DNA from 3 places in the Ottowia oryzae genome. Region 3 is predicted to be linked to each of the others. Evidence: predicted binding sites of a transcription regulator. Region 3 holds the regulator's gene; each other region holds the start of a gene.

Region 1 (6,139 bases), 1.3 Mb from region 3:
TGCGACACCACCCACCAATGCCCGTTGGGCCCGCGCGCCAAGTCCATCGCGACGATGTGCAGGTGCTGGCCGCCCACCGGCCGCACACCGTGCAGCGCGCGCAGGTAGTCAGGGTGGCCTTGCACCAGCGCGGGTGGCACCAGCCCTTCGCGCAGCAGGCGGCGCTCGCCGTACACGTCGGCCATCACCGCTTCCAGCACGCGCACGCGCTGCAGCACGCCGTCTTCGATGCGCGCCCAGTCGCCCGGCGTGATCAGCAGGGGGAACATGTCCAGCGCCCACGGGCGCTGCAGCTGCACATCGTCGGTGTAGACGTTGTAGGACACGCCGTTGTCACGCAGCTGCCGCGCCAGGCGGCTGGCGCGCTGGTCCAGCTGCGCCCAGCCCGCCGGGCCCAGCGCCCTGAAGAAGCGCGCCCAGGCCGGCACCAGCGCGGCCTGGGGCGCGTCAATGCCGCTGGCCAAGCGCGCGCGCAGGCCGTGCAGCTCGTCAAAGTGCGCGTCGTCCGCGCGGGGGAAGGTGGCGCCCGTTTCGATGTGGAGTTGGGTGCGCAACTGGCTCAATTCGTCCGATGCAGGCATACCCGGCCTATTGTGTCCGATCAAGGTGAGCCCGGCTGTCGGACACCAGGCAACCCTGACGGCGTCACCGTGCCGGCAATGCGCCCCAGCGCAGGTCCAGCGTGTAGGGGTACTCGCGGCTGCCGGCGCGCTCGGCATCCTGCACGGTCAGCGCGGACGGCTCGGCCGAATGCCCCACGGCCGAGAACCGCGCCAGGCGCCGGCTTTCGGCCTCGTACGCATTGATCGGAAAGGTCTGGTAGTTGCGCCCGCCGGGGTGCGCCACGTGGTATTGACAGCCCCCCACCGAGCGCTGGTTCCAGGTGTCGATCACGTCGAAGGTCAGCGGGCCTTGCGGCTGGATGGACGGGTGCAGCGAAGACCACGGGTTCCACGCCTTGAAGCGCACGCCTGCGGCGAATTCGCCTTCCTTGCCCAGCGGCTGCAGCGGCACGGCGCGACCGTTGCACGCCAGTACGTAGCGCTTGGCGTTGAAGCCACTGACCTGCACCTGCAGCCTTTCCACCGACGAATCGACGTAGCGCGCCGTGGTGGCGCCGTTGCTTTGCTCGCCCATCACGTGCCAGGGCTCCAGCGCGTGGCGCAGCGTCAGGCGCATGCCGGGCAGGGCCAGCTCGCCGATCAGCGGAAAGCGGAACTCGTGGTGCGGGGCAAACCACGCGGCATCCAGCGCATAGCCGGCCTGCTGCAGCTCGTCGATCACGCCCTCGAAGTCGGCCTTGATGAACGCGGGCAGCATGAAGCGGTCGTGCAGCGCATTGCCCCAGCGCACCGGGGTGCCCGTGTACGGCTGGCGCCAAAAGCGCGCCAGCAGCGCACGGATCAGCAGCTGCTGCACCACCGACATGCGCGCGTGCGGCGGCATCTCGAAAGCGCGCATCTCCAGCAGCCCTAGCCGCCCCGTGGGGCCTTCGGGCGCGTAGAGCTTGTCGATGCAGAACTCGCTGCGGTGCGTGTTGCCGGTGACGTCCACCAGCAGGTTGCGCAAGGTGCGGTCGACCAGCCACGGCGGCACGGCATCGGCCCTGGGCACTTCGCCTGCGGGCACGCCGGCCGCGGCGCGCAGCTGCTGCAGGGCGATGTCCAGCTCGTACAGCTGGTCGTCGCGGGCCTCATCCACACGCGGCGCCTGGCTGGTGGGGCCGATGAACATGCCGCTGAACAGGTACGACAGCGAGGGGTGGTTCTGCCAGTACACCAGCAGGCTGGCCAGCACGTCGGGCCGGCGCAGGAAGGGGCTGTCGGCCGGGGTGGCGCCACCCATCACGATGTGGTTGCCGCCGCCGGTGCCGGTGTGGCGTCCGTCGGTCATGAATTTCTCGGCCGACAGGCGCGTTTCAAACGCGGCCTGGTACAGAAACTCGGTGTGGTCCACCAGATCGCGCCAGCTGGTCACGGGTTGGATGTTTGCCTCGATCACGCCTGGGTCGGGCGTGATCTGCAGCATCTTCACGCGCGGATCGCGCGGGGGTGGGTAACCTTCCAGCACCACCGGTTGGCCCAGCTGGGCGGCGGTGGCTTCGATGGCGGCGACCAGGTCGAGGTAGTCCTCCAGCTTTTCCAGCGGCGGCATGAAGATGTACAGCACGCGGGATGCGCCTTCCTTGGGCGCAAAGCGGGCCAAGGCGGCGCGGTGGCGCGCGACGGCGGCGCGCTGGGCCTGCGCGGCGTCGTCGTCGCCTTCGATTTCGGGGAAGTACTCCAGCACGGTGTGGCCGCGCACCGGGTCGCGCGCCTCCACCACCAGCGCGGTGCGCGGCACCCACGCGGCCGATTCCTTGCGCTGGGGGGCGCGGTCGCGCGGGTCCAAACCGTTTTGTGTCTCGTCCTCGTTTGCTCCTGATTCTGTAGCTGCTGGCGCAATGTCCTCGGGCGCCAGAGCCTCTTTTTCTTCAAAGGAATCAGGGTCGAGATGGCGCGCCAGGTCTTCGTCGCTGACCCACGGCAGGCTCGCCAGCGGCAGGCGAAAGCCCATCGGCGAATCGCCCGGCACCAGCGTCAGCCGGTCGCCGCGGAACCACCAGCGCGCGCTCAGCCACCGTGGGCGCTGGCCATCGGCCGACGGCCACGGGTCGGGCAGGTTCTCAAGTTGCGATGAAGCGTGCAGCGGCAGCGCATAGCCCGCCACCTGGCCCAGGCCTTGGGTGAAGACGTCGCGCAGGCGGTCGCGCTCGGCCTCGTCGTCCAGGCGGCTGTCGTACGGGTCGACGTTGAAGGGCAGTTGCCGCTCGCGGTTCAGGTAGTGCCAGGCGTCTTCGTACGCCGGGCGCACGGTGGAGGTGCCCACGCCCAGGCGCGTGGCGAGCGCCTCGATGAAGAGGCGCGCGCCCTCGGTGGTGGCGTGGTGGGGCTGGCGCTCGTCGGCCAGCCAGCGCGGGTCGTGCCAGATGGCCTGACCGTCGGTGCGCCAGAACAGGCTGAGCGCCCAGCGCGGCAGTTGCTCGCCGGGGTACCACTTGCCCTGGCCGAGGTGCAGCAGGCCATTGGGGCCGTAGCGGTCTTTCAGGCGGTAGAGCAGGTCCAGTGCGAAGACGCGCTTGGTGGGGCCCAGCGCGGCGGTGTTCCATTCCAGGCCATCGGGGTCGTCCACGCCGACGAAGGTGGGCTCGCCACCCATGGTCAGGCGCACGTCGCCGGCTTGCAGCTGGGCATCGACCGCGTCGCCTGCGGCCAGGATGTCGCCCCACTGCGCGTCGCTGTAGGGCAGGGTGACACGCGGCGATTCGTGGATGCGCACCACCTTCATGTCGTGGCCGAAGTCGACTTCGGCAAACTCCACCATGCCTTCGATGGGCGCGGCGCTGGACGGCTGCGGCGTGCAGGCCAGCGGGATATGCCCTTCGCCCGCCAGCAGGCCTGAGGTGGGGTCCAGCCCGATCCAGCCGGCGCCGGGCAGGTACACCTCGCACCAGGCGTGCAGGTCGGTGAAATCGACCTCGGTGCCGCTGGGGCCGTCCAGCGACTTCACGTCGGGCGTCAGCTGAATGAGGTAGCCAGAGACAAACCGCGCCGCCAGGCCGCAGTGGCGCAGCAGTTGCACCAGCAGCCAGCCCGAATCGCGGCACGAGCCGCTGGCCAGTTGCAAGGTCTGCTCGGGCGTTTGCACGCCGGGCTCCATGCGGATCAGGTACGACACGTCGTGGTGCAGGCGCTGGTTGAGCTGCACCAGAAAATCAATGGTGGGCTTTTCGGTGCGGTCGATGCCGGCCAGGTACTGCGCCAGCAGCGGCGTGGCGGTGTCGGCCTGCAGGTAGGGTGCCAGGTCTTCGCGCAGGTGCGCTTCGTAGGTGAAGGGAAAGCGCTCGGCCGATGGCTCAAGGAAGAAGTCGAACGGGTTATAGACGGCCATCTCGGCCACCAGATCGACGGTGACGCGCAATTCGCGCGTGCGTTCCGGAAAGACCAGCCGCGCCTGGTAGTTGGCAAACGGGTCTTGCTGCCAGTTGATGAAGTGCTCGGCCGGTTCGACTTTCAGCGAATACGACAGGATCTTGGTGCGGCAATGCGGCGCCGGGCGCAGGCGCACGGTTTGCGGCCCCAGCTTGACGGGGCGGTCGTACCGGTAGTCGGTGATGTGGGTGAGCGCGACGTGAATGGCCATGGTGCAGTTGCCTTTGGTTCCGGTACGCTGTCATCCTAGCAAGCTGCGCGCCAGGTGGCGGCCGCGAGGCGGCGGGAGGGGGCGCAGCAAGGCTAAGGGAAGGCATTTCAGAAGAAAAATGGCTTTCAGCCCAGACCGGATCAGCGCGGCCAGCTATCAATGGCATAGCGGATGAATAACGCTGCGCACCACCGCATTCATCGCGCTGCGCGCCAGCCGCCTGCGGGCAACACCCATGGCCTGGCCTGCGCGCTGCCCGCCGCGCTGATCGGCTGGGTGGCGGGCACGGCGCTGCAGCTGCAGCAGACGGATCTGTGGGCTTCGGCGGTGTACCTGGGGCTGGGCACACTGGGCGCCTGCTTGGGCGTGGGCAGCTGGTGGCTACTGAGACGGCGGGGCCTGCATGCGGCTTGGGCCGGCTGCCTGGCCACGGCTTTGGCCGCCGCGCTGATGGCGTTGGCCCAGACGGGCTGGCGCGCCGCGCAGCTCCCGGCCATCGCCCCCGTACTGGAGGGGCAAGACTTGCAGATCGTCGGTGTGGTGTCCCGCATGCCGCAGGTGGGCGAACTCGGCTTGCGCTTCTTCTTTGACGTGGAGCACGCCACGCAGGACGGCCAGCCCGTGGCGCTGCCCGGGCGACTGCTGATCAGCTGGTACCGCGCGGACGAGGGCTTTCGCGGCGGCGCCGACGAAGCCGCGCCGCGCACGCCCGCGTCGCCGCTGCCCGATCTGCATGCGGGCGACCGTTGGCAGATCACGGTGCGGCTGAAGGCTGCGCACGGCAACTTCAACCCGCATGGGTTTGACTACGAACTGTGGCTGTGGGAGCAGGGCGTGCGCGCCACCGGCTACGTACGCGCGGGCCCGCACGACTCAGCGCCCGTGCGGCTGGCCGCCCGCCAGGGCCACGCCGTCGAACGCCTGCGCCAAACCGTGCGCGACCGCATCCTGGCCACCGCCGCGCCCTCGGCCGACCCCGCTGCCCAGCGGCGCACCGCCGTGGTGGCCGCGCTGCTCACGGGCGACCAGGCGGCCATCGAGCGGGCCGATTGGGATTTGTTTCGCACCACCGGCGTGGCGCATTTGATGAGCATTTCCGGCCTGCACATCACCATGTTCGCCTGGCTGGCCACGGCCGTGGTGGGCTGGCTGTGGCGGCGCAGCGCGCGCTGGGGCTGGCCGCCGCGCCTCAACCCCAGCCTGCGCTGGCCCGCGCCGCACGCGGCGCTGGTGGGTGGCGTGGCGCTGGCCACGGCTTACGCGCTGTTCAGCGGCTGGGGCGTTCCTGCGCAGCGCACGGTGCTGATGCTGGCCACGCTGGCGGCGCTGCGCCTGGTGGGCGTGCGCTGGCCGTGGTGGCTGACGTGGCTGCTGGCCTGCGCGCTGGTGCTGGCGTTCGACCCGTGGGCCTGGCTGCAGGCAGGCTTCTGGCTCAGCTTTGTCGCCGTCGGGGTGCTTTTTGCTACCGATTCAGGAGCTGCCAGCGTAGTTGCAACGGGCGCTGGAGGCAGGTTGAAGGCTTTACTGCGCGAACAATGGGTGGTGACCCTGGCGCTGACCCCGCTCACGCTGCTGCTGTTCGGGCAGGCCTCGGCCGTCGGGCTGCTGGCCAACCTGCTGGCGATCCCGTGGGTGACGGCGGTGGTCACGCCGCTGGCGGTGCTGGGCGCGCTGTGGGCACCGCTGTGGCAGGCGGCCGCCTGGGCCCTGTGGCCCCTGATCGCCTTTCTGCAATGGCTGGCAGCCTGGCCCGGCGCCAGCGTGGCGGTGGCGCAGGCGCCGTTGGTGGTGGCCGTGGCGGCGGTGCTGGGCGGGGCGCTGCTGGCCATGCCCTGGCCCTTGTCGTGGCGGCTGGCCGGTGTGCCGCTGCTGGCGCCCCTGCTGCTGTGGCAGCCCGCGCGCCCGGTGCCGGGGCAGTTCGAGCTGCTGGCCGCCGACGTGGGGCAGGGCAACGCCG
Region 2 (6,139 bases), 1.9 Mb from region 3:
CTCGCCGATGCATGGCCTGCAGGCCGCGCGCTATCTGCTCGATGACGCCTCGAACCGCATCCAGGCCAGGGTTCGGATGCGCTCTCATCCACGCCGTGAGCGTGACGCCAGGCACATATTCACTCAGCACATATAGGTAGCTTCGGTGCGGCGTGGCGGGCGCACTGCGCACCACATGGGCGCTGTGAATCTGCCTTGCCATCCATTCCTCTAGCTGCATGCGCTCAAGGTAGGAAGGGTCGTTACGCCCATCCAGAGATGGAATCTTCATGACCCAACGCCCGCTGCCTGTCGGCTGCCCCTCGGCGCTTTCTCGCTCGACGAGGTATACGTGACTGCGGCTGCTCGCGTGCAGCTGCTCGACTACGGTCAAGCCATCTAGGCTCTGTCCAGGGCTGAGCAACGGCGGGCACGGCAGCGGCCCTGCATACTGCCTCAGGTCACTGAGATGGCGCTCAGGAAGCTCCAACACGTGCAGGATCTGAATCGTGGCGTCGTCTGTGCTGCCATGGCTTCGCGCCGATGCCACAAGCCCTGCAGCCACCGCAGCCAAGTCCGCATCGGGGCTGGCAGCCTGCGCCATGGCGTGCCGCAGTGCAGCAGCGTCCACGTGCTCGTGCACGCCATCCGTCATCAACGAAAAAACGTCGCCGATTTCAATCGGCTGGCTTTCGTGATCCACCTCGACGTGCTGTGCCACACCCAGAACGCGTGACACGCCTTTCTGACCGTCGATGAAGACGCGGTGGTCTTGCGTGATCTGTTCAAGCTCGCCTTGGCGCAAGCGGTAGATGCGCGCATCGCCCACATGGAATACATGGGCCGTGCATGAGTGAAGAACCAAGACGCTGAGGGTGCAAGCGCACGCCTGATCGCGGCGTGCGCCGGTATGCCCGGCCTGGCGCGACTGCGCGTACAACCAGCCATTGGTCGCTTCAATCACGCGCTGGGCGGATTTTCGTATCGACCAACTGGCCGGCGTGCTGAAAAAGTCCTCCAGCATGCTGCGCACGGCAATTTCACTGGCCAGATGAGCCACTTCGCTGGAGCCCACACCGTCCGCGATGGCCAACACAACACCCTTGGTCGGCACCACTTCTTCGTTGGGGACGCAAGCCCCGTGGAAGTCCTGGTTGCGTGCGTGCTGCCCGCGTTCGCTGGCTTGTGCCAAGCGAACACGAAGCCGGGGCGTCGCGTTGCCGCTGCCCGCCCCCACCGAAGCGCCCTCAGGCGATCGCATGCTTGCGTGGCGCGGTCTTGACATGAGTGGCATAGAGCGCCAGGCCCGTCATGGTCAGGCCGCCCACCATGTTGCCCAGCAGCACAGGGATCTCGTTCCAGATGAAGTAGTCGGCGATCGAGAAGTTGCCGCCCAGCATCAGGCCTGTGGGGAACAAGAACATATTGACCACGGAATGTTCGAACCCCATGGCGAAGAACAGCATGATGGGCATCCACATGGCAATCACCTTGCCGCTCACGTTGGTGGACACCATGGCGCCCACCACGCCCAGCGACACCATCCAGTTGCACAAGATGCCGCGAATGAAGATGGTGAACCAGCCCGCCACGCCATGGGCCGCGTACCCCAAGGTACGGTTCTCACCAATATGCGCCAGCGTGTCGCCGATCTTGCCCGCTGGCGCTGAAAAGCCGTACGTGTACACAAATGCCAGCAAGACGGCGACGATCAGGGCGCCGGCGAAGTTGCCCGCGAACACTATCAGCCAGTGTTTCAAGATTGCAGGCAACGTGACCCCCGGCCGCCGATCCAGCCAGGCCAGCGGCGTCAACATGAATACGCCCGTCACCAGGTCATACCCCATCAGGTACAGCATGCAAAACCCGACCGGAAACAGGATGGCGCCGACGATGGGCTGACCCGTTTGCAGCGAGACCGTCACTGCGAAGGCGGCCGCTACCGACAGGATGGCCCCGGCCATCAGCGCGCGGATGAAGGCATCTCGCGTCGCCATGTAGAGCTTGGATTCACCTGCGTCGACCATCTTGGTGACGAATTCCGAAGGCACGATGTAAGACATTTGAGAACCTTGACGACATTGCGTTGGACAAAAACAAAGGCGCCATGAACCATCGCTGGTCCATGGCGCCTTTGCCATACGCCCCACCTGAGTCGCTCAGGCGTCGGGGACGTCACGTCTTACGCACGTTACGTGCCAAGCAGAAATTCGCTGTGTATAAGCCGCCTTTGCCCGCAAGCGGTGCGCGCGTACGGCCCTTCAGTTGCCAAACCGCACCTTTTCAGGCGAGCAAGTCCAAAACCGTGCGCAAATGCAAGACTGCTGCTGACTCGCTCGAATGACTCCGTGGCCCAGCCGAAGCGCAGTCAGGTACACGCCGCGCCAAGCCACCCGCGCTAACAACGACTTACTTCACCGCGCGGTGGCCGATGTCGCGCCGGTACTGCATCCCGTCAAAGTGAATGCTGCGCGCCGCGTCGTACGCCTTGGACTGCGCCTGCTTCACGGAATCGGCCAGCGCTGTCACGCACAGCACGCGCCCACCTGAAGTGAGGGTCTTGTCGCCTTGCTCGGCTGTGCCGGCATGGAACACCACCACGTCGTCGGTCGGCTTGGGCAGGCCGGTGATCACGTCGCCCTTCTTGGGGTTCAGCGGGTAGCCGCCAGCGGCGATCACCACGCCCAGCGCAGCGCGGCGATCCCACTGCAGCTCGACCTCGTCCAGCTTGCCACTGGTGGCGGCCATCATCACGTCCACCAGGTCGGACTTGAGTCGCATCATGATGGGCTGGGTCTCCGGGTCGCCCATGCGGGTGTTGAATTCCAGCGTCTTGGGCTTGCCGTCCGCGCCGATCATCAGGCCGGCGTACAGAAAGCCAGTGAAGGGAATGCCGTCCTTGTCCATCCCGCGCACGGTGGGCAGGATCACGTCGCGCATGGCGCGGGCGTGCACGTCGGGCGTGACCACGGGCGCGGGCGAATAAGCGCCCATGCCGCCGGTGTTCGGGCCCTCGTCGCCGTCCTTCAATCGCTTGTGGTCCTGGCTGGTGGCCATGGCGACCACGTTCTTGCCGTCGCACATCACGATGAAGCTGGCTTCCTCGCCCTGTAAAAACTCTTCGATCACCACACGCGCGCCGCCGTCGTTGTGCGCCACGCCCAGGCTGTTGCCGCCCAGCATGTCGTCGATGGCGGCATGCGCTTCATCTTTGGTAGCAGCTACCACAACACCCTTACCGGCTGCCAGGCCATCGGCCTTGACAACGATGGGCGCGCCCTTGGCCTCCACGTACGCGTGCGCGGCGTCTGCATCGGTGAAGGCTTCGTACTCGGCCGTGGGAATGCCGTGGCGCTTCATGAAGGCCTTGCTGAAGGCCTTGGAGCTTTCGAGTTGCGCGGCTGCTTTGCTCGGGCCGAAGATGCGCAGGCCGTGGGCGCGGAAATCGTCCACCACGCCGGCGGCCAGGGGCTGCTCTGGCCCCACCACGGTCAAACCGATCTTTTCCGCCAGCGCCCAGTCGCGCAGCGCCGCCACATCGGTGATGGGCACGTTCTGCAGGTTGCTGGCCAAGGCCGTGCCGCCGTTGCCGGGCGCCACGTACACCTGCTGCACTTTGGGCGACTGCGCCAATTTCCAGGCCAGCGCGTGTTCACGGCCACCGCCGCCGATCACCAGAATCTTCATGGGTTCACTTCACTTGTTTCGCGCGCAGGCCATTCAGGCGGGGTGCCTTCAATGCTGCCCGGACTGGTCACCGAGCCCTGGCGCTACGACTTCCGCAGCCCGCTCAGGCGGGCAGCTGCTGGTGTTGTAACCAGCCGACCAATGGCCATTGCCACCGGCCAAGCACCAGGACGCATCCGTATCGCCCCCGCAAGCCGCCAAAAGGCAGGCCAGCACGGCGCACGCTGGCGCCAGTGCAGACGGGGGCAACGCCAGCTTCAAGCCAGCTCCACGTTGGCGTTGTGGAACACGTCCTGCACGTCGTCCAGGTCTTCCAGCACGTCGAGCAGCTTTTGCATCTTGGCGGCGTCTTCGCCGGTCAGGTCGATGGTGTTTTCGGCGCGCATGGTCACCTCAGCCACTTCGGGCGTCAGGCCAGCCGCCTCAAGAGCGTTCTTCACGGCCTCGAACTGCGCGGGGTCGGTCAGCACCTCGATGGCGCCGTCCTCGTCGGTCACGACGTCGTCCGCACCCGCGTCAAGCGCCACTTCCATGACCTTGTCTTCGCTGGTGCCCGGCGCAAAAATGATCTGGCCGACGTGTTTGAACTGGAACGCCACCGAGCCTTCGGTACCCATGTTGCCGCCGTATTTGCTGAACGCGTGGCGAACCTCGGCCACCGTGCGCACGCGGTTGTCGGTCATGGTGTCGATGATGATGGCGGCGCCGCCAATGCCGTAGCCTTCGTAACGAATCTCTTCGTAACTCACGCCTTCGAGGTTGCCGGTGGCTTTGTCGATGTTGCGCTTGACGGTGTCGGCCGGCATGTTGGCGGCCTTGGCTTTTTCAATAGCCAGTCGCAGGCGCGGGTTGGCGGTGGGGTCGCCCCCGCCGGTGCGCGCTGCCACCATGATTTCTCGCACCACGCGGGTCCAGACCCGTTGGCGTTTCTCATCCTGGCGGCCCTTGCGGTGCTGGATATTGGCCCATTTACTGTGTCCGGCCATGGAGTGCTGCTTTCTGCGATGTGCTTGGGATAATGCGGCGATTTTACTTTTGACGCACAGCCATGGCCGAACCCCAGCTCATTGCCCAGCGCGGCGACATTGAATGCTTCATCTTGCCGGGCCTGGCCAACCGCCACGGCCTGATCACCGGTGCCACCGGCACGGGCAAGACCGTCACGCTGCAGAAGATCGCCGAATCCTTCAGCCAGATCGGCGTGCCGGTCTTCATGTCCGACGTGAAGGGCGACCTGACCGGCATCAGCCAGACCGGCAGCGTGGGCGGCAAGATGGCCGACATCCTGAAAGAGCGCGGCCTGCCCGCGCCCACGCCCGTGGCCTGCCCTGTCACCCTGTGGGACGTGTTTGGCGAACACGGGCACCCGGTGCGCGCCACCATCAGCGACATGGGCCCGCTGCTGCTGGCGCGCATGCTCGATCTGAACGAGACGCAAAGCGGCGTGCTGAACCTGGTGTTCAAGATCGCCGACGACAACGGCCTGCTGCTGCTTGACTTGAAAGACCTGCGCAGCATGCTGACCTTCGTGGCGGACAACGCCAAGCAGTTCACCACGCAGTACGGCAACGTCAGCGCCGCCAGCGTGGGCGCCATCCAGCGCGGGCTGCTCACACTCGAAAGCCAGGGCGGCGACAAGTTCTTTGGCGAGCCCATGCTCAACATCGACGACATGATGCAGACGGTGGGCGGTAAGGGCGTGGTCAACATCCTGTCGGCCGACAAGCTGATGACCTCGCCGCGCCTGTACGCCACCTTCTTGCTGTGGATGCTGTCCGACCTGTACGAGCGCCTGCCCGAGATCGGAGACCCCGAAAAGCCCAAGTTCCTCTTCTTCTTTGACGAGGCGCACCTGCTGTTCAACGACGCGCCCAAGGCGCTGCTGGAGCGCATCGAGCTGGTGGTTCGCCTGGTGCGCTCGAAGGGCGTGGGCGTGTTCTTCGTCACGCAAAACCCCATCGACGTGCCCGACACCGTGCTGGCCCAGCTGGGCAACCGCGTGCAGCACGCGCTGCGCGCCTTCACCGCCCGCGACCAGAGAGCGGTGAAAGCCACCGCCGAAACCATGCGCGGCAACCCCGGCCTGGACATCGCGCAGGCCATCACCGAGCTGGCCACGGGCGAGGCGCTGGTCAGCCTGCTGGACGAGAAAGGCCGCCCCAGCGTCACGCAGCGCGTGTACGTGCTGCCGCCCGGCAGCCAGATCGGCCCCATCACCGACGCGCAGCGCGCCACGCTGGTCAAGGAATCGCTGGTGGCCGGCACCTATGAAGAAGCGGTCGACCGCGAATCCGCCTACGAAATGCTGGCCCAGCGCGGCAACCAGGCCGTGCAGGCGGGTGGCAGCCAGGGCGCTGCAAAACCAGGTGCCCCCGCCACACCAGGCACCGCCAATGCGCCAGCGCCTGCCGAAAGCGGCGGCATGTTTGGCGACTTGATGACCTTGGGCAAAGAGGCGCTGTTTGGCCGCACC
Region 3 (6,139 bases):
CGAGCGCGAGCAGGCCGGCCGCACGGTGTATCGCGTGCGCGTGGGCCCGTTCCAGAACAAGGACGCCGCCGACCGCGTGAAGGGCCGCCTGGATGGCAATGGCTTCGATTCCGCCCTGGTGCGCGTGCAGCGGTAATTCGGCACGCCGCTGCTGAAAGACGGCGGGATGGACGGAACTTCGGCCGCGCCGGCTCACTCCATAGCCCGCTACCCCTGTTTCTTGGAGAACTAGATGAAACGTCGCGAATTTGCCCTGAGCGCCACCGTGTTGGCCGCGCCGGCATTGATTTCCCTGCCTGCTCACGCCCAGTCGGGCAAGGGCTACGTCGAGCTGAAGAGCCGCGCCCCCGTGAACGCTCCGGCCGGTCAGGTCGAAGTGGTGGAATTCTTCTCATACGGCTGCGTGCACTGCATGCACTTTGAGCCGATCTTTGCCGCATGGAAGAAAGCGGCCCCCAAAGACGTTTCCGTGCGCCTTGAGCACGTGGGCTTCAACAGCAGCTTCGAGCCGCTGCAGCGCATCTATTACGCGCTGGAATCCATGGGCAAGGTCGACGAAGTGCACGCCAAGATCTTCGACGCGCTGCAGGTCAAGAAAATCCGCCTGGACAAGCCGGATGTGCTATTCCCCTGGATCGCCGAGCAGGGCCTGGATCGCGCCAAGTTTGAAGCCGCCTACAAATCCTTCGGCGTGGCCAGCAAGATTCGCCAGGTCACCCAGCTGCAGGACGCCTACAAGGTCGAAGGCACGCCTGCCTTGGGCATTGCTGGCCGCTACTACACCGATGGGTCGATGGCCGGTGGTTTTGAACGCATGATTCAGATCACCAACAACCTGATTGCCCAAACCCGCAAAGGTTGATGGCCGCAGCCCGCCAAGGCGCCAGAATGAGCCCGTTTCGACGGGCTTTTTCATGCGCGGGCGGCACGCTGCGCTTACAATGGCGCGCATAGGTAAAGCAAAAATCGTGCCCCATACCCAGACTCTCTGGCGCCTCTTGGGCGGTGCCGCTGCCGGCCTGTTGGCGCTGGCGCTGGTCACCCCCGCCTTCGCGGAACGCGCCGACCGCGACAAACCCATGAACATCGAAGCGGACGCAGGCCGCTACGAAGATCAAAAGCAAGTCACCACCTTCACCGGCAATGTTGTGGTGACCAAAGGCACCATCGTGATGCGCGGCGCGCGCCTTGAGGTGCGCCAGGACGCGAGCGGCAACCAGTCCGGCACGATGTACGCCGACTCCGGCAAGCGCGCCTTCTTCCGGCAAAAGCGCGAGGGCGTGGACGAATACATCGAGGGCGAAGCCGAAACCATCGAATACGACGGCAAAAGCGACATCGTGCGTTTCATCCGCCGCGCCGAAATGCGCCGCCTGGCGGGCGCCACGATTCAAGATGAAGTGATGGGCAGCTTGATCGTCTACAACAACGTGACCGAGGTTTACACGGTCGACGCCGGATCTCGCGCCGCAGGCGCCCCGTCGGCTGCCCCCGGCGGGCGCGTGCGCGCCATCCTGGCGCCGCGCAATCCGGCCAGCGCCCCGGCCGCTGCGCCAGCGCCCGCCGCCAGCGCGCCGCTGCGGCCCTCGACGACATTGCCCGCCACAGGATCCGCACGGTGAGCGAGGCGAACGCGGAAGCACTGGCCTCGCGCTTTGGCGGCAGCATGCCCGCCGCCTTGGCGCCTGAGCACGGCCACAGCCGCCTGGAGGTGCGCGGGCTGCGCAAGAACTACGGCGCCCGCCGTGTGGTGCACGACGTGTCGCTGGACGTGGCCAGCGGCGAGGTCGTCGGCCTGCTGGGCCCGAACGGCGCGGGCAAGACCACCTCGTTCTACATGATCGTCGGCCTGGTGCGCGCCGACGCCGGCACCATCAGCATCGACGGGCGGTCGATTGAAGACATGCCGATCCACCGTCGGTCGCGCCTGGGCTTGTCTTACCTGCCGCAGGAAGCATCGATCTTTCGCAAGCTCACGGTGGCCGAGAACGTGCGCGCCGTGCTGGAGCTGCAGGTCGGCCCCGACGGCCGCGCGCTGAGCCGCGACGAGATCGAGCGGCGCCTGACCGAGTTGCTGGAGCAGCTGCACGTCAACGACCTGCGCGATTCCCCGGCGCCGGCGCTGTCGGGCGGCGAGCGCCGCCGCGTCGAGATTGCTCGCGCCCTGGCCACTCAGCCGCGCTTCATCCTGCTGGACGAGCCGTTCGCAGGCATTGACCCCATCGCCGTCATCGAGATCCAGCGCATCATCGAATTCCTGAAGGCGCGCGGCATTGGCGTGCTGATCACCGATCACAATGTGCGTGAAACCCTGGGCATTTGCGACCACGCCGTCATCATCAGCGAAGGGCGGGTGCTGGCCACCGGCACGCCCGCGCACATCGTCGAGGACCCACAGGTGCGCCGCGTGTACCTGGGAGAGAATTTCCGCCTGTGAAGCCCGGTCTGTCGCTGCGGGTTTCGCAGCACCTTGCGCTCACCCCTCAGCTGCAGCAGTCGATCCGGCTGCTGCAGTTGTCCACACTGGAGCTGTCCAGCGAGGTGGAGCAGATGCTGGACGACAACCCTTTTCTGGAGCGCGAGGAAGACGGCGCCCCGCGCGAGGAATTCGGCCTGTCGCGTGCCGACACGCGCACCAGCGAGGGCGACCGGGTCAGCGAGAATGCTACAGAATTTGAAGCTGCCAGCGCTGATGGCGCGGGCGCTGAAGGCCCGTTGGACTCTGAATCCCTACTGCACGAAGGCTGGGACGGCGATGGCAGCGTGGACGTCAGCGCCGACGACGGCGAATGGGGTGGCGACGCCCCGGCGCGGGGACAGCAGGCTGCGGGCGACGACGAGCTGGACGCCGGCGAACGCACGGGCGCCCAGGAAAGCCTGACCGCACACCTGCATCAGCAGGCGCTGGCCCTTCGCCTGTCGCCCGAGGATTCGGCCGCGCTGCGCTTTCTGATCGAGTCGCTGAACGAAGACGGCTACCTGGAAGATTCCCTTGCGCAGCTGGCCGCCACGCTGATCGACGACGACGACGATATCGAGCAGATGGAAGAGCTGGTGCACCGCTTCACCATGGCGCTAAAACTGCTGCAGTCGCTGGAGCCGGCCGGCGTGGGCACCCGCAACCTGGCCGAATGCCTGTCGCTGCAGCTGCGCGATCTGCGCGCAGCCTGCGCGGGCGAGCCCGACGAGCTGGCCCGCGTCGGGGCGGCCGAGGCCATTTGCGCCCAGCACGGGGCAATCGAGCTGCTGGCCAAGCGCGACGCCAAGCGCCTGGCCGCGCTGACGGGCCTGCCCGAAGCGCAGGTGCGCCAGGGCATGCAGCTGATCGCCACGCTGGAGCCCAAGCCGGGGCGCCGCTTTGCCGACGTGGAGCGCAACGTGGTGGTGCCCGACGTGATCGTCAGCGTGCGCGGCAGCGGTGCGCAGCAGCGCTTTCGCGTGCAGCTGAACCCAGATGTGATGCCGCGCCTGCGCGTGCACGACGTGTACGCCAGCGCACTGCGCGGCGGCAAAGGCGGCGAAAACCACCAGGCGCTGGCGCAGCGGCTGCAAGAGGCCCGCTGGTTCATCAAGAACATCCAGCAGCGCTTTGACACCATCCTGCGCGTGTCGCAAGCCATCGTCGAACGGCAAAAGAGCTTCTTCATCCACGGTGAGCTGGCCATGCGGCCCATGGTGCAACGCGACCTGGCCGACGAGCTGGGCGTGCACGAATCCACCATCTCGCGCGTGACCACCGCCAAGTACATGGCCACGCCGCGCGGCACGTTCGAGCTGAAGTATTTCTTCGGCTCGGCGCTGGCCACCGAATCGGGCGGCAACGCGTCCAGCACCGCCGTGCGGGCGCTGATCAAGCAACTGATCGATGCCGAGAACACGGCCAAGCCGCTGTCCGACAACCAGCTGGCCGAGCTGCTGAAAGCCCAGGGCATCGACTGCGCGCGCCGCACGGTAGCCAAGTACCGCGAGGGCTTGCGCATACCCGTGGCCGGGCTGCGCAAGGCTTCTGCCTGACGCGCCGCCAGGCGCCGTCGTCGACCGCCTGTCACGGCTATGCCTCGTGGCAGAGCGCGCGTCGCGCACACCGATACACTGGGTCGCGTGTAGGAATTCCCCTACGCGTTTGCATCGGACGTGCGGCCAGCCACGGCGCCTCACGCCTGGCCGCCAGCGCACGATCTGACCAAGGACCACCGGTGGCGCTGCTCAAACCTCAATCCCAACTTCACACGCCTGGCGCGATTCAAGCCCACGGCGTGCTGATCGCGTTGGATGGCTTTGGCGTTGTGACGCACCTGAGTGCCAATGCGGCCAAGCTGCTGGGCCACGAGGCGCCCTCGCTCGGCCGCGCGCTGCCCGAACAGTTTGGGCTGAGCGGCGCCAGCCTGGTTGCCGCAAAAGCTGGCGGCGAAGATTCTGCGTTGGCCGATCATCACCGCGTCGCCCTGAACGGGCGGCAGTTTGACTGCCTTGTCCGGCGGCAGAAATGGGGCACGCTGGTCGAGCTGGAACCCAGCCCCCACCCTAGGCAAGACCTTGATCCCGGCCCAACCTTGCATCAGGTGGTGCGCCGCTTGCGCCAACAGACCAACGTACAGGGTTTGCTGGACGAAGGCACGCGGGCCCTGCGCGCCATGCTGGGTTTTGACCGCGTGCTGGCCTACCATTTCAAGCGAGACGGCAGCAGCCAGGTGGTGGCCGAGGCCAGCAGCGCCACAGACTGGCCGCCGCGCCTGGGTCAGCGCTTTCCAGAAGCCCACATACCGGTTGAAGCGCGTCGCTTGTTCAGCCTGAATCCGGCGCGGCACGTTCCGGATGCTGACAGTGCGCCGGTGCCGCTCGAAGCTGCGCCCGGTCACGAAGCTCCGCTGGATATGACACTGTCCGCACTGCGCAGCGTGCCGGACTTTCATGCCCATTACCTGCATGACAGCGGGATCAGTGCGTCCATGTGCGTGCCCTTGATCGTGGACGGCGATCTGTGGGGCATCCTCGCCTGCCATCACCGCGCGGCGGTGCAGGTGCCCTACCCCGTGCGCGCCAGCTGCGCCGTGCTGGGCGAGCTGCTGTCTACCCAGTTGCAATACCAACTGGACAAGGACCGCGCTGCACGCGAGTTGACGCACGAGCGCCTTCGCGGCAATTTGCTGGCGCAACTTCAGGGCGCCACCGATCCGGCGCTGGTGCTGGCATCGCGACTGCCGAACATGGCGCGCGCCTTCAGGGCGCAGGCTGCGGTGATGAGCCACCAATCCAGCGTGTTCGCGCACGGCGATATCCCCCACGGACTGCAGACCGCCCTGCTGCGCTGGCTGCACGACGGCGGCGTCGACAGCGGTCGGGTGTATGTCACCGATGCGCTGACCGAGTCTGCACCCGACCTGGCGGCACGGCTGACGGGCTGGGGCGGGATGATGTCGTTTTGCTTTGACGAACCCAGTCAAACGCGGATCCTGCTCTTGCGCCGCCAGGCCCCGGACGCCGGCGACGGCGATGTGCCCAGCGCAGCGCGTAGCGCCCTTGGTGAAACCACGACCGGCCCAGACAGCGACTTTGACGGCACTGTCGCATGGGGCGCGGTGGAGCGGGATGCGCTGCAGGCATTGGGTAACAGCCTGGGGCTGCTGGTGGGCGCTGGCGTGGCCGACATGCACCGCTACCGCAACGCCGTCGGGGCCATGCTGCGCGCGCAGGCGCGTGAAGTGGCGCTGCCCGAGTCCAGCGACCAAACCAGTCGCTTCGACCGCGTGCTGCACAAGGCGATGGAGCTGAGCCTCATGCGCGGCAACGTCAAGCCATTGGCCCTGGCACCCGTGGACCTGCCCGCCCTGCTGTCCGCGCGCGTGACGCAAGCGCTGCAGCGCGAACACGGTGCGTCGATCTATCTGGACACGCCCGCCAAGCGCGGCGACGCCGCCCCCGTGGTCGTTCAGGCAGACCACGAACGCCTGGCCGCGCTGTTCGACGGCTTGATCGACAACGCCTTGCGGCACGGGCAGGCCGGCGAGTCGGTGGTGGTGCGCGTCCGTCGCGAGGGCGATTCCGCCGTCACCGAAATCAGCAACATCAGCCCTCCCATCGTTCCGGCGGTGGTGGACATGTTGTTCAGCGGCACCGAACCGGCCGCGGTGGACGATTC

The links. Region 3 encodes sigma-54, which starts transcription at its own class of promoters, with help from an activator protein. Its sites were predicted from a motif close to TGGCANGNAANCTGCTTT; they were not measured.
Region 1: a site for sigma-54 is predicted at 4,218-4,235, ahead of C6570_RS11020 (transglutaminase family protein). Genes of this name have one in related genera too.
Region 2: a site for sigma-54 is predicted at 2,163-2,180, ahead of C6570_RS13780 (formate/nitrite transporter family protein). Genes of this name have one in related genera too.

What each region holds. Positions count from the first base shown of each region.
Region 1 is NZ_CP027666.1:2,389,837-2,395,975, forward strand. Features, by position in the region: gene C6570_RS11015 (circularly permuted type 2 ATP-grasp protein) at 1-581, opposite strand, end outside; gene C6570_RS11020 (transglutaminase family protein) at 646-4,182, opposite strand; gene C6570_RS11025 (DNA internalization-related competence protein ComEC/Rec2) at 4,354-6,139, shown strand, end outside.
Region 2 is NZ_CP027666.1:3,017,649-3,023,787, forward strand. Features, by position in the region: gene C6570_RS13775 (bifunctional protein-serine/threonine kinase/phosphatase) at 1-1,240, opposite strand, end outside; gene C6570_RS13780 (formate/nitrite transporter family protein) at 1,227-2,042, opposite strand; gene purD (phosphoribosylamine--glycine ligase) at 2,389-3,666, opposite strand; gene C6570_RS13790 (YebC/PmpR family DNA-binding transcriptional regulator) at 3,924-4,652, opposite strand; gene C6570_RS13795 (helicase HerA-like domain-containing protein) at 4,715-6,139, shown strand, end outside.
Region 3 is NZ_CP027666.1:1,127,531-1,133,669, reverse strand. Features, by position in the region: gene C6570_RS05325 (SPOR domain-containing protein) at 1-136, shown strand, start outside; gene C6570_RS05320 (thiol:disulfide interchange protein DsbA/DsbL) at 233-862, shown strand; gene lptA (lipopolysaccharide transport periplasmic protein LptA) at 969-1,622, shown strand; gene lptB (LPS export ABC transporter ATP-binding protein) at 1,667-2,437, shown strand; gene rpoN (RNA polymerase factor sigma-54) at 2,434-4,014, shown strand; partial or broken gene C6570_RS18370 (GAF domain-containing protein) at 4,197-6,139, shown strand, end outside.